Regions from separate parts of the Lentisalinibacter salinarum genome, predicted to be linked through region 3. Evidence: riboswitches for the same ligand, from Rfam matches in the RefSeq annotation. Region 3 holds a riboswitch; each other region holds the start of a gene.
The links. A riboswitch is a leader RNA that binds a small molecule or an ion and turns the genes downstream of it on or off. The one in region 3 is predicted to bind cyclic di-GMP.

Region 1 (4,935 bases), on a different contig from region 3:
GGGCCGTAGCGCCATGCGAACGGCTCGTCCTTCGCCCGGCCGGCGGCGGCCTCGTCGGTCCAGACGTCCTGGTAGACGATATCCAGAGAAGGCTCGATGGCGGCGCAATCGGTGGCGCAGCTGGTGCGCGCCCGCACCTCGGCCATGGTCTCGCCCACGTCGGCGAACAGGGTCGGGTCGGTGTTGGGGAACGGCTGCCCGGTCACCTCGGCGCCCTCGTTCAGCACGGGATACGCGTCCGCGCGGCCGTGGGACTCGCCGCTCGACGGGTCGTGGCAGCCGGAGCACTCCAGCAGCTGGCCGGGCCGCAGCTGCAGCCAGTTGTTGTGCCGCGGCCCGATGCGCCGACCTTCACCGTCGAGCACGCTGACGCCGAGGGCCACGTTGGCCGGGACCTTGATCATCACCGAGCCGTCGGGCTCCACTTCCGCGTAACCCACGATCTCGCGCATGCCCTGGCCTGCGGAGACGCCGAAGGCGCTGTTGTCGAAGTCGCGTACGTCCTCGTCCGGGATGGAGACGGCCTTCACCACCCGCAGGAAGCGCGCCGGCCGGTCGGCCGCGGTCGTCTGGGCCGGGTCGGCGAGCACGTCGATGCCCGCGCCCGAGACGTCCTCGCCGGCGACGTCGTAGACGCTGCGGATGTGGATCACAGCCGCGCCCTCGGCCGCGATGTCCGGGTCCAGGGTGAACGGCTCGGAATCATCGAAGATCACCGGCGGCGTGCCGGTGCCCGGCTCCGCGGCGACGATGTCCGTGTACATGAAACCCTCTTCGGGCGCGACGACCGGCTGCTGGGTCTCATCGCTGCGGTCGTAGATCCAGACGCCGTAGAGCGGCGGCGCCTCGACGAGTGCCGCGTCCGCCAGGTTGTCGTCGGTGCACGGCACGATCCTGAGATCGACCGGATCCTGCAGGCGGCACTGGCTCCAGCTCACCAGCAGCCGCTCTGTGCCGTCGCGCAGCGGGAACACGGAGTTGTAGCGACCGCCCGGCGAGGGCGTATCGGTGTCGATCAGCACCTCGTTGATGGTGGCCGCGGTCTGCGCCGGGCCGGACAGCACGCCGATGTTGTCCCGGTTCGGCTGGGTGTTCTCGATGTAATTGGCGACGTCGATCTCGATGATGTCGCCGCCGCCCCCGGCGCCGTCGAAGGGGCGCAGCAGGGCCATGACGTTGCCGTTCGGCAGCTCGCGGGGGCGCAGGAACTGCACGGGCTCGCCGCCGCTGCCGGTGTCGTGGCTGTTGGCGCCGTACAGCAGTTCGAGCGCGGCTCCATCAGGGTTCATGCGGTAGAGATGGATGCCGTCGTTGCCCGGCGCGTTGTCCCAGCGGCTGAACACCACCTGGCCGTTGGAGAGCACCGCCGGATCCAGATCGTGACTCTGATTGAAACTGACCTGCCGGATCTCGGTGCCGTCCGCGTTCATGACGTGCAGCACCAGCGCCGGCACGTTGCGGTCCTCGTCGAGGGCCGCGAACTGAGGCTTGCCTTCGTCCAGCAGCACGGCGCCGGACTGGCGCTGGCGCGTGGAGGAGAAGATGATGCGCCCGTCGGGAAGGTACGCAGGCGCGAGGTCGTGGCCCGACTCCGCGACGATGTCCGAGGCGATGATCCGCCGCAGCGTCTCGCCCGGGATGTCGTACTCCCACACGTTCCAGGTCGGCTGATCCTCCTCGTCGGCGCCCTCGATGAACTGCGCCCGCATCGCGAACAGCACCTTCGTGCCGTCGCGCGATATCTCCAGGTCGCGGACGTCGCCCAGGCCTTCGGTGATCTCCCCGGTGACGTTGACGTCCGCTGTGCTGGGCGAGGCGCGGTCGCGCACGTACAGATCGGCGCCGATGTCGAAGGTCACCGGCTCGCGCACGTCGAAGTCGGTCGGGTCACCGTTGTCGTCGACCGGGACCGGCCGCTTCACGTAGGCGATGGGGAAGTCGAGTACGACGGGGTCGGGATCCTGCCCGCTGCCGAAGCCGATGCGGCCTTCGCCGCTGCCGCCGCCGCCGCAGCCCGCGGCGGCCACCAGCGTGCAGGCGACGGCGACGAGAGCCGCCCTTGCCGGCGTCCTCCGGGTAACTGTCTGCATCGTGCTGTTCATGGGACATCCTCTTTCCTGCAGCCGTCACGCGACGCACTCCTGCGATCACTGCGGGAATGCTGCAGGCGCCCTGCACCGCCGGTCTTCCGACACGCGGCTGGAAGGCTCGCGACCAGCCGTGACCAATGGTGGAGAGGGGCCTCACTGCATTCTGTTAACAAGATCACAAATCCATGGAGTTCGTCGCGCGCACGTCCTGGCGGCTCTGATGAATAACGAGCGGCGCAGTATAGGGAGCGTTCCGGGACGCGCGTAATGTGGAAATTCGCCGACAGAGAAAGCGCACCGATGGCCTCGTAATATCGGCTGCGAGGTGACGCGAGGGCCGTCACCCGGACGCACGTTGTCGTGGATTCGCGACAAGCCGAAACGCCCGCCGAATCAGGGGGTTGTCCTCCGGTCGCCGACAAAGTGTCGATTTCCGCCGACAAGTGGTTGACATATGCCGGCCCGGCGCCGCCGCCCCGATCAAACGCAACCCGTTGTTCTGTATTCGAAACGGCTTTTCCTGTGACCCGAGTCGTGATCTGGCACGCGGCTTGCAACCGTCTGCCCGCAACAGTAGCCGGCCGCGGGGGAGCACGCGTGGCGGGAGTCCCGGGAGACCACGGGACTTGTGAATGGAGTCACGGTGGCCCTGTCGGCGATCTGCGAGCATCGGACGCTTTGAATAGCGCGATGCGCACGCAGGGCTTCTGAAAAGGGCAAACCCGTCGAAAGGCGGGGACGCAAAGCCAGCGGTCTACGGACTCACGTCCAGGACGGCGAAGCTGCCACGAGTGAAAGCTGACGATCAGCACGGATGGTCCGCGCGGACACGTCCTCCGCTCCCGACGGTCTTCGCCCCCTGGCAGTAAGGGAAGACGGAAACGTATGAGCAGGATCGTCATGAACGTACCCATGAACGTACAGAAGCAGTTCGCGCACGCGCTTCCGCGCCGCGCCCTACTCGCCATCGCCTGCCTCGCGCTCGCGCTGGTCGCCACGGCCGAAGCGGGTCCGCGGGAACAGGCGAAACGGCTCCACGACCGTCTCGCGGGCGTGCCCCCCACCGAGCAGGTGCTGGCCGACATGGAAGCCGACATTCTCGCCGGCAACCCCATCGCGGCCGCGGAGACGGCCATGGAGAACAGCGCCTTCTACAACGTGACGCTGAAGAACTTCGTGACGCCCTGGACGAACCGGGAGCAGACGGTGTTCGCGCCGCTGAACGACTACACCGCCACGGTCATCGGCATGATCCGCGACGACGTGCCGTTCAATACCGTGCTCTCCGCCGACATCCTCTACGTCGGCGACAGCGGTCTCGGGCTGCCTCCCTACTCCATGTCCGACAACGCCCATTACGAGGCCATGGAGGAACAGGGCATCGATCTGAAGACCACGCTGGTGCAGACCAGCCAGTCCGCGGTCACGGAGCTGCCGGCCTCCGCCACCGCCGGCGTGGTCACCAGCCGCGCCGCCGCCGAGGCCTTCTTCATCGCCGGCACCAACCGGGCGATGTTCCGTTTCACGCTGATGAATCACATGTGCAACGACCTGGAGCAGGTCAAGGACGGCTCGCGCTCGCCGGACCGCATCCGCCAGGACGTCTCGCGCAGCCCGGGCGGCGACAGCCGCGTCTTCCTGAACAACTGCGTGGAATGCCACGCGGGCATGGATCCGCTGGCGCAGGCCTACGCCTACTACGACTTCGACCCGGACACCGGCCGCATCGAGTACACCGAGGGTCAGGTGCATCCCAAGTACTTCAATAACGATGCCAACTTCCCGTTCGGCTTCCGCACGCCCGACGACCGCTGGGACAACTACTGGCGGGAGGGGCGCAATGCCAGCCTCGGCTGGGATCCGTCGCTGCCGGGCAGCGGCAACGGCGCCAAGTCCCTCGGCCAGGAGTTCGGCGCGAGCGACGTCTTCGCCGAATGTCAGGTGAAGAAGGTGTTCGAGGCCGTGTGCTTCCGCCTGCCACAGGATGCGGCCGACCGGGCGGCCCTCGACAGGATCACCGGCGTATTCCGCGCCGATCAGTACCGCATGAAGACGGTGTTCGCCGAGACCGCCGTGCACTGCATGGGCGAATGAGGAGGTCGGCAATCATGGATAGAAACAACAGGGTCTCTCTGCCCGCCCGCGCTCGCCTCGTCGTCGCTCTCGCAGCCGCCGCCGCGCTGGCCGGCTGCTCCAGCGGCGCCGACGTCGAGGAGAATCCGGTGACGAGCGTCACGCCGTCGCCCGACTACACGGGCCCGGCGCCCGCCACCGACGATGTGCAGTCGTTCAAGATCGAGGTCTGGGACAACGTGCGTCCGGACAACCGCTGCGGCGCCTGTCACGGCACTGGCGGCCAGGCGCCCACCTTCGCCCGCACCGACGACGTCAACCTGGCCTACGAGGAGGCGAACGCCATCGTCGATCTGACCTCGCCGGCCGACTCCCGCATGGTGACGAAGGTGGCAGGCGGCCATAACTGCTGGGAATCCAGCGACGCAGTCTGCGGCGAGATCCTGACGACCTGGATCGGCAACTGGGCCGGCGACGCCGCGGGCGGCGGCAAGAACATCGAGCTGGAAGCACCGGTGGAGAAGCAGCCCGGCGCCAGCAAGAGCTTCCCGGACGACGCCGGCGCGCTGTTCGGGCAGACCGTGCACCCCGTCCTCACCGAGTACTGCGCCGGCTGCCACACCAGCGCCGCGGCCACGTCGCAGTCGCCGTTCTTCGCTGAGGCCGACGTGGCGGCCGCCTACGATGCCGCGAAGTCGAAAATCAATCTGGACGACCCAGCGGCCTCGCGCTTCGTCGTGCGCCTGGCGAGCGAGTTCCACAACTGCTGGAG
Region 2 (4,935 bases), 190 kb from region 3:
GCCTGGCGCTGCGCAACGAGCAGCCGGACCTGTTCCGTGCCGTGCTGGATAGGCTGCCCGGCGGCAGCGCATCGCCCCGGCGCGCCGCACTGCCGATCGAGACGGGACGGTTCCGCGAGGGGCTGTACGGATCCAGCGAGCTGATGAGCGACGCCCTCTACTCGCTGTTCGAGCGGGACATCCTGCGACGACCCGCGGACGCCGGGGACGAGACCGTGTTGCATGGCGGTTTCTTCCTCGGCTCCTCGGCATTCTACGAGGCACTGCGGCAGTTGCCGGAGGACCGGCGCCGCCTCATCAACATGACCGGCATCTCCCGGGTGAACACGCTGTACGGTGACGAGGAACGAAAGCGGCGCCAGCGCCGGGACGCCCGCTTCATCAACGAGACCATGATGGCCACCCTGCTGGGAGCCGCCGTATCCGACGGACTCGAGGGGGGGCGTGTGGTGAGCGGCGTAGGCGGGCAGTTCGACTTCGTCAGTATGGCCCAGGCGCTGCCGGACGGACTCTCCGTACTCATGCTGCGCGCGCGGCGCCTGCACGACGGCAGGCCGCAGTCCAACATCCGCTGGTCTTACCCTCATGCGACGGTGCCGCGTCATTACCGGGACGTGTTCGTCAGCGAATACGGGATCGCCGCGACCCGCGGCCGACCCGACCGGGAGGTGATCGCCCGGATGCTGGACATCGCGGATTCCGCGTTCCAGGACGAGTTGCTGTCGTCCGCAAGAACGGCGGGCAAGGTGCCGGCCGATCACGCGGTTTCCGCCGATGCCCGGCTGAATACACCCGAAGCGCTCCAATCGATCTTCGACGCTCCCGACGTGGCGCCGTATTTTCCGGCTTATCCCCATGGCACCGACCTGACGACCGTCGAGCAGGAACTCGCCGGGGCGCTCACGTGGCTCGAGGGCGCCACCGCCCGGCTGCCGGATCGGCTGCGCATGACGCTCGCGGCGATGGGCTCCGGCCGCTCCGACGACTCTCGCCGGTACGAGGATCACCTGGAACGGCTGGAACTGGGATCACCCGAAGGTCTCGGGCAACGGATAATGCGGCGTCTCGTCGTCCTGGCACTGGACAGATCGAAGAGGGAGAGACCATGAGCATGCCCGGTCGAGCACCTTCGCATTCCGCCGTCGAGCAGAACGTCTACAAGATATTTCCCAACGACCTGAATGCGGAGCAGACGGTATTCGGCGGGCTGGTGATGGCCCTGTGCGACCGCACGGCCCTCATCGTGGCGGAGCGCCACAGCGGCACCACCTGCGTCACCGCCGCGGTGGACAGCCTCAACTTCCTGTCTCCTGCGCGCACCGGCGAGACGCTGCTGGTGAAGGCCTCCGTCAATCGTGCCTGGAATACCTCGATGGAAATCGGCGTGCGCGTCGTGGCCGAGAACAGCCGCAGCGGCGAGGTCCGGCACGTCGTCTCCGCGTACCTTACCTTCGTCGGTCTCGACGAGGCGGGCCGGCCCACGGCCGTGCCCGACGTGCTGCCGGAGACCGACGACGAGAAACGCCGCTACCGTTCGGCGCAGGTGCGTCGCGACGCGCGGCTGCGTACACGGGACAGTCTGCGGTCGATCTAGCGGTGCGTCCTGCCAACGATTTTTCCGACCGTGCTATTCTCTGCGCATCCGGCCTGCAGTCGCGGACCGGACGACAAGCGCAACAACGAAGAAACAAGGGAGAGAATCATGCGCATTATCCGACTGTCGGCAATCGCCGTTCTGCTGGCCTTTTCGTCCTCGGCGATGGCCGAACTGGAGCCCTGGAAAGACTACGATATCAGCGACTCCGTCTATCAGATCTCGGCGATCAAGGTGAAGCCGAACATGATGGATGCCTACCTGGAAGGGATCCGGGACACTTGGGTGGCCGCCAACGACCTCGCTAAGGAGCTCGGTCATATCGAGGACTACGCCATCTACTCGAGCCAGCTCGCGGCGAGCGGGGATTTCAATCTACTTCTGGTGATCAAGTTCGCGGAGACCGCGGATCTTGCGCCGTCGAAGGAACGCTATGACGCGTTCATGGCGAAGTGGAGCGAGGAGCAGGAAGAGCGTTCCGAGCAACTCGTACAGAATTATCCGGCGATGCGCGAAATCACCGGCGCGTACCTCATGCGCGAGATCACCATGAAGTAGGATCGCTGCGCAACTCTGCAGAGCAAAGGCTCCGCCTCCGCGCGGGGCCTTTCTTTTTTTGTTATGGAAAATACTCCTCCCGCCGCGCTTCGTACCGACGCGCACAAACGCAGACGACATAATTCACCGCGACTCGCCGCAGCGCATTTCGGCATCTACGTGTCGGCGTTTTGAGACATGTTGTGCTCCACATAACTGGTGCTAAAGTTCGTCCTCAACAGACAGTCTCGAACAACGAGGTCTGCTGACGACAGAGAATCGAGTTAGTTGAAAAGGGCAAACCGATCGAAAGGTCGGGACGCAAAGCCACCGGTCTACGGGCGAGAGCCTAAGACAGCGGGGTTGCCAACAGGAACAGGGCGCTCACCGGCCTCATGCCGGCGTCCCAACAACAAGAGCGCTCGTTCGCCGACCCCCGGCAGCGTTTCGATTCGACATTACCCCGCAGCCTGAAGCTGCGTCTTTTGATCGGATAGCCCGCCCGTCACAGGCAGGAGTGCCGTTATGCGCCTATATTCCGCGCCAGCAATACTGAACAGGCTGCTGATTCTTCCCGTGATGTCGCTCGCGCTGAGCGGCTGTCTCATGGAAGAGGAAGTGGCGGAGCAGCCCATTGCGAACGATCCCGGTGGCGCCACCGGCGAGATCCTGCGCGATCACGAACTGTCGGGCAGCGTGGGTGACGGGCCCATCATCGGCGCGGCCGTTCGCATTGTCGCCGCGGACGGTACCGAACTCGGCGGCATGACCAGCGATGCCAGCGCGGGCTACAACATCACCGTACGCACGAAGGGCAAGCACTATCCGCTGTCCATCGACGCGCAGGGCGGTACCGACCTGGTGACCGGACTCGCGCCGGATTTCGTGCTGAAGAGCGTGGCGCTCGAGCCGGGCAAGAAGACCGTGTCGAATCTGAACCCGTTCAGCACGCTCGCGGCGGAACTCGCAGCCGAACTGCCGGGCGGTCTGACGAAAGAGAACCTCGCCATCGCGCTGAACCGCGTGACGACGAAGCTGAACAGCGGTCTCGTCACTCTGACCGGAGAACCGGTCATGACCCAGGCACTGGACGCTGCCACCATCGCGGAGATGGTGAAGGCTTCCGAGACGCTGGGCGAGACTATCCGGCGCACCCGGGACTCGCTCGTCGCCGTGGGCCGCCAGGTGGACGGCGACGCCGTCGTGGCGGCGATCGCGTCCGATCTCACCGACGGGAAGCTCGACGGCGCCGGCGGCGCGAAGGCGGATGCGCGCATCGCTGCCGTGGCGACGGTGGCCGCGACGCAGACGTTGCTGGAGGCGATCGCCAACCGTCTGCAGGTCAACGGCGTCGACGCCATGGGACCGATGGACGATTCCATCCGACAGGTGATGCCCGATGCCGCGGGCGCCACCACGGCGGAGGTGCCCGTGAGCGCCGCAGCGCTGGAGCAGGTCCGGATCGGCCTGGCGGCGGCCAAGGCCGTGATGCCCGCGCCGGAATTCGACGATCTCGAGGCGGTGCTCTCCGGTTTCGACTCCGGCATCTCGCCGAAACAGATCGAGGGCATCGTGCCCCGTGAGTCGGTGGAGTTACTCGACAACACGATCATCGCCGTGGCCGACGGCAGCCAGGACGAGCTGGATACCGTGAACGGCACCACACGGAACGACGGCGACACGCCGTCGACGAACAGCCCGCCGACGATCAGTGGCGACCCGCCGACGGTCGTTACGGAAGGCGAGCGCTACAGTTTCGCACCGACCGTGTCCGATCCCGATGGTGATGCCCTCATTTTCGAGATCGCCAACCGTCCGGCCTGGGCGAGTTTCGACGCCGGTACCGGCGAGCTGTTCGGAACGCCCGGCGCCGGTGACGCGGGTTCCTATTCCGATATCACCGTCACGGTCAGCGACGGCGAAGCGACGGCCTCGCTGGGTCCGTTCACGGTGGAGGTACGGCAACTGGTGACCAACTCGGCGCCGACCATCGGCGGCAGCCCGCCCGCAACGGTCAGCGAAGGCGCATCCTACAGCTTCATGCCGAGCGCGAGCGATGCGGACGGCGATTCGCTGACCTTCGATATCGTGAATATGCCGGCGTGGTCCAGTTTCGATACCGCCACCGGTCGGCTCTTCGGCACGCCCGCCCCGGGCGACGCCGGTGTCTATGGGGACATCACCATTACCGTCACGGACGGAGAGGCCCAGGCCGCATTGGGGCCGTTCGCCATCGAGGTGCGTGCGGTCGTGAGCAATAGTGCGCCTGTGATCTCCGGCAGCCCCGCCACGTCGGTGGACGAGGGGACGGCCTACGAGTTCACGCCGAGCGCGAGCGATGCGGACGGCGACGCGCTCGTGTTCGATATCGCCAACATGCCGTCCTGGGCGTCTTTCGACACGTCGACCGGCCGTCTCGCGGGCACGCCGGCCACTGGTGACTCGGGCACCTACGGCAATATCGCGATCAGCGTCAGCGACGGCCAGGACTCGGCGTCGCTGCCGGCCTTTACGATCACGGTGCAGGCCATGGCCACCAACTCGGCGCCTGTGATCTCCGGCAGCCCGGCGAAGGCGGTGACGGAGGGCACACAGTACAGCTTCACGCCGAGCGCCACCGATCCGGACGGCGACAGCCTCAGCTTCTCGATCACGAACAAGCCGGCGTGGGCGGCGTTCGATGCCGCTACCGGCCGCCTGTCGGGCACGCCGCAGGCCGGGGACGTCGGCACCTACGCCGACATCGTCATCAGCGTGAGCGACGGTCAGGCCTCCGCGTCCCTCGGTGCGTTCTCGATCACGGT
Region 3 (4,935 bases):
ACGCTGCCGGCCGACGCCCGCAGCACGCACCTGGCCGAGGTCCGCAGGCAGGCCACGGCGTTCTGCGATCGTGTGGCCGGCATAGAGGAGCGGCGCGACCAGCTGGCGCGGGAACTCGAGGAGCGCGACGACGTGCTCGAGTATCTGCAGGCCGAATTGCACGACCTTCGGGACGAGCAGGAGCGCAAGCTGAACGAGTGGGTGCTGGAACGCGACCCCTCGCCGCTGCCGTTCCGCCGCATGATCATGCCCTGGACGCGGGGCGTGGAAGAGGACCGGCGTTTCCGCCAGTCGCTGGCCGCCACGGTGGCTGCGAGCGTACTGGTGGCGCTGGTCCTGCGCATGATCGATCTGCCCATCCCCGAGCACGAGGAGCTGATCGAGGTCCCCGAGCGTGTGGCCAGACTCATCCAGCCCGAGCCGCCGCCGCCGGCGCGTACGGTGGAGACGGAGCCGGAGCCGGTGATCGAGGAGCCGCCCGAGCCGGAGGAGCAGGTGGTGGAGGAATCGCCGCCCGAGGAGATGCCCGAGATTACCGAACCCGCTAAAGTGGCGGAGCAGTCCGCGCCGAAGCAGGAGGTCCGCTCGAAGGGCATCCTCGCTTTCCGGGAGAGCTTCGCGCAGCGGGCGCGTTCCGGACCGTCGGCCGATCTCGGCGCAAGCGCGCGGGTCGGCAACCGCGGCGAGTCCGCTGTGGGCCGCCCGACGCGGGCCATGGTCACGACCGACGCGCCCGGGTCGAGCGGCGGCATCAATCTGGCGAGCGTCAGTCGGGACGTCGGCGGGGGCGCCGGCGGCCAGGGCATCGAGGGCGTCCGCGTCACGCAGGTCGCGACTTCCATCGGCGGCGACGGCTCCGCGGACCGGCCGCGGGCCGGCGGGCCGTCGGCCGGGCGCACGGACGAAGAGATCCAGATCGTGTTCGACCGCTACAAGGCGGCGCTGTACCGCCTGTACAACCGGGAGCTGCGGCGCGACCCGACGCTGCGCGGCCAGCTCGTGCTGAAGCTCACCATCGAACCCGACGGCAGCGTCTCGATGTGCCGCCTCCACTCCAGTGACATGGGCGCGCCGGACCTGGCCGACCAGATCGTGGCCAGGGTGAGCGGTTTCGATTTCGGCGCCAAGGAGGACATCGCGGCGATGACGATCATCTACCCGATCGATTTCCTCCCGGCGACTACCTGAACGAACGACGAGTAACCGACAAAGAAGAGATTCTGACAAAGGCAAAACCACCGAAAGGTGGCGACGCAAAGTCTCCGGTCTACAGAGCCCCGACGGCTCCATGACAGCGGGACCGCCCGAATCCGGACCCGGGATCACGCCAGGGTCCAGGCCTCTCAGGCAACGCGATCGCCGCCGGTGGAACAGGCACCACATGGCGAGCAGCAGAACATCCAACACATCGGCAAGCGCCCGGACGGTACTCCGGCTGCTGGCCTTCGCCGTGCTCGTGCTGGCCGCCGCGCCGTCCTGGGCCGTGGACTGCTCGGAGTTCCCGAACGGCACCATCGACGGCTTCGCCGGCGACGTCGCGCCCGCCCAGATCCAGATCGACCGCAACTGCACCATCCGGAACTTCCCGGCGTCCAATCCGCTGGACACCAACTTCAGCTTCCTGACCCAGCCGGGCCAGACGGACGAGCGCTGGCTGATCGTCTTCGACAACGTCGTCCATACCGGCGAGATGGCCTGCAACAGCGTCGCGGGCCATCGCATCTGGTTCGTCAACGGCTCCTCCAGCTCCATCCAGGAGGGCTGCCAGAACCTGCTGATCCCGGTCGAGAAGATCGAGAAGGACAACCCGCCGGGCACGACGACGGCGTCGATCGGCGTGCCGTTCACCTACACGCTGACGATGCCGGTGCTGTTCGACGCCGGCACCGGCACGGTCATCGACGAATTCGGATCCCTGAACGACCTACACGGCGTCACCCTGATCGACGACCTGAACGCGACCGGGGTCGATCTCACCTACGTGAGCCACACGGCCTACTGGGAGAGCACGGGACTGCCGGTGGCACACACCTTCGACAACGACGGCGGCGTGCTCACCTTCGACAACTTCCCGATCATCCCGTCGAACGAGCAGATCGTGATCGAGCTGACCGTGGTGCTGGAGGACTCGCCGGCGAACGCGATCGGCACCCAGTTCGTGAACACCGCCAAGTGGGATTTCGGACGGCTGATCGACGGCATCTTCTACGAGCCGCTGCCGGGCGAGTGGGGCATCTCCGATCCGCTGACCATTGCCGGTCCCGATATCGTGGTCACCAAGACCGGGCCGGCGACCCTCGGCCGGACGCTGAACCTCGGCCAGTGGGGCGAGTTCGCCATCGACGTGCACAACACGGGACTGGGCGAGGCCTGGGACGTGGCGCTGGTGGACCGGCTGCCCGACGGACCCCAGGGCGGCATGTGCGACATCCAGCCGGAGATCCTGGACGCGCAGGTGTATGCCGCGGACGGCGTCACGCCGGTGCCGGGCAAGGGTCCGCTGACGCCGGGCGTGGACTTCGATCTGGTCTGGCAGGGCAGCCCGCGCTGCGAACTCACACTCGACATGCTTACCCCGGCGGCCATGATCGGCCCGGACGAGCATCTGATCATCCGCTACCGCAGCCGGCTCGACGCGGACACCGACGACGGCGTCCAGCTCACCAATGTCGCCGGCGCCACCCGGTGGTACAACGGAGCGGCCGGCAACCCGGACCGGCTGGAGTTCGCGCGCCCCGTGACCAATGGGACGGTCGGCACGGCGGACCACCAGGACGCGCACACGGTCACCACGGCGCTGTACGGTTATTTCTTCGAGAAGACCGTGGCGAACGTCACCAGCGGCGCGGATCCGGCGGAGAGCGCCGCGCCCGGCGACCGGCTCCGCTACACGCTGCGGCTGCAGACCACCGACGGCCCCCTCGAGGACGTCGCGATCCGCGACGATCTCGGCTCGCTGAATGCGGCACCGGTGTTCGTGCCCGGCTCGCTGCAGGTACTGCCCGGCTCGCTGCCCGCCGGCGCCACCACCGCCGCGACGGATCCCTTCGGTGGCACCAACGGCACCGGCCAGCTGGTGGTCACCAATATCGATCTGCCGGCGGACGGCGAGCTCGTAGTGGAGTTCGAGGTGACCCTGGCCGAAGCCATACTGGACGGCACCGTGGTCGCGAACCAGTCGGAGCTGATCGGTGCCGTGAAACTCGCCGACAGCGACGACCCCACCGTCAACGGCCAGGCCGATCCGGACGTGCCCGGCGACGAGGATCCGACGACGGTGGTGATCGAGGCCGAGCCGCCGCCGGCGCTAGCGAAGGCGACCACGCAGCCGACCGCGGCCATCGGCGAGGCTTTCAGTTACCGGCTCACGGTGCCGACCACGCCGCACAGCGCGCCGCTGTATGACGTGCGCATCGTGGACGATCTGACGGCTTCCGCCGCGGACCTGGAGTTCGTGAGTGTCGCCCGGGTGTCCGGGCCGGCCGGGTGGGCGCCGCAGAATACGGGCACCGCCACCTCGCTGGTCATCGAGGATCCGGCGAACGGCATCGATATCCCCGCGGGCGAGCAGGTGGTGGTCGAGATCACGGTGGCGCTCAGCGACACGCCGACCAACGTCGCCGGCCTGGAGTTCACCAACACCGCGGCCTATACCTACAACCAGCTCGACGGGCAGGGGGCGACCGAACGACCCGGCGATGGCGCCGTCAGCGGCCCGATGACCATCGTCGAGCCCGAGCTCACGCTGGAGAAATACGGGCCGCTGCGCCTGCGCGCGGGCGAGACCGGCGTCTTCACGCTGGATGTGCACAACGTCGGCACCTCGACGGCCTGGAACGTCTATCTGACCGATCTGCTGCCGGATACCGCCGACGGCGGGCTCTGCGACGCCGCACCGGCGCAGGTCACCGCGCAGCTGTTCGAGGCGGACGGCACCACCGCGGTGGCCGCACCGCTCACCGCCGGCGCGGACTACGCGGTGTCCTTCACCGGCCGGCCCGGGTGCACGTTCACACTCGAGGTGCTGTCGCCGGCAGGCGGCATCGCCCCGGATCAGCGGCTCCTCGTTACCTACGAGGCCGGCCTGGACGCGGACACGGTGGCCGATGCGGCATTCACCAATATTGCGGGTGCCACCGAATGGTCCAGCGTGGACGTCTCCACCCCGGACGACCGCGCGCGCACCTACAGCCGTACCATTACCGACGGCACGGTGGACGTGCTCGACCACGAGGACGCCCACACGGTGGTCGAGTTCTCGCCGGAGCTGCTGTTCGAGAAGACCGTGGTCAACGTGACCACCGGCGAAGACCCTGCCGCCGTGGCCACGCCGGGCGACACGCTGCGCTACAGCCTCTACGTCGAGAACCTGGGCGACACGCCGGTCGACGAGTTCCGTCTCGTGGACGAGCTGGACCGGCTGAACGACGTGCCCGCATTCCAGCCCGGCACGCTGACTGTGGTCACGCTGCCCGCCGGCGCCGTTGCCGCCAATACGGATGCCGCGGGCGGTGCTGCCGGCACCGGCCTCCTCGACGTGGGCGGCCTCAGTCTCGGCGGTGTCGGGGACACGGTGCGCGTGGAATTCGAGGTGACGCTGGCGTCGGTGATCCGCGACGGCACCTACGTAACCAACCAGTCCGAGCTGGTCTACCAGGGCAACCCGGTGGCCGTCAGCGACGATCCCCTGGTCAACGGGCCGGCGGATCCGAACGTGACCGGCGACGAGGATCCCACCCGCGTGCTGATCGAGTCGGCGCCTTATTTCACGGTGGAGAAAGTCTCGTCCTACGTCACGGGCGATCCCGACGTGCTGCTCGCCGGCGAGACCCTGCGCTACACCATCACGGTGCGGAACACGGGCACCGACGATGCCAGGGACGCGGTAATCGCCGACGCCGTGCCGGCCAACACCACCTACGTCGCCGGCAGCAC

Region 1: another riboswitch for cyclic di-GMP. It lies ahead of ACJMKZ_RS05570 (hypothetical protein); the one in region 3 lies ahead of ACJMKZ_RS13425 (hypothetical protein).
Region 2: another riboswitch for cyclic di-GMP. It lies ahead of ACJMKZ_RS12605 (putative Ig domain-containing protein); the one in region 3 lies ahead of ACJMKZ_RS13425 (hypothetical protein).

What each region holds. Positions count from the first base shown of each region.
Region 1 is NZ_JAPDRH010000002.1:550,060-554,994, forward strand. It holds gene ACJMKZ_RS05565 (HzsA-related protein) at 1-2,102, opposite strand, end outside; cyclic di-GMP riboswitch class I at 2,796-2,880, shown strand; gene ACJMKZ_RS05570 (hypothetical protein) at 3,003-4,184, shown strand; gene ACJMKZ_RS05575 (LamG domain-containing protein) at 4,199-4,935, shown strand, end outside.
Region 2 is NZ_JAPDRH010000003.1:442,887-447,821, reverse strand. It holds gene ACJMKZ_RS12620 (acetyl-CoA hydrolase/transferase C-terminal domain-containing protein) at 1-1,109, shown strand, start outside; gene ACJMKZ_RS12615 (acyl-CoA thioesterase) at 1,106-1,594, shown strand; gene ACJMKZ_RS12610 (hypothetical protein) at 1,703-2,152, shown strand; cyclic di-GMP riboswitch class I at 2,418-2,502, shown strand; gene ACJMKZ_RS12605 (putative Ig domain-containing protein) at 2,657-4,935, shown strand, end outside.
Region 3 is NZ_JAPDRH010000003.1:631,824-636,758, reverse strand. It holds gene ACJMKZ_RS13430 (AgmX/PglI C-terminal domain-containing protein) at 1-1,188, shown strand, start outside; cyclic di-GMP riboswitch class I at 1,219-1,308, shown strand; gene ACJMKZ_RS13425 (hypothetical protein) at 1,382-4,935, shown strand, end outside.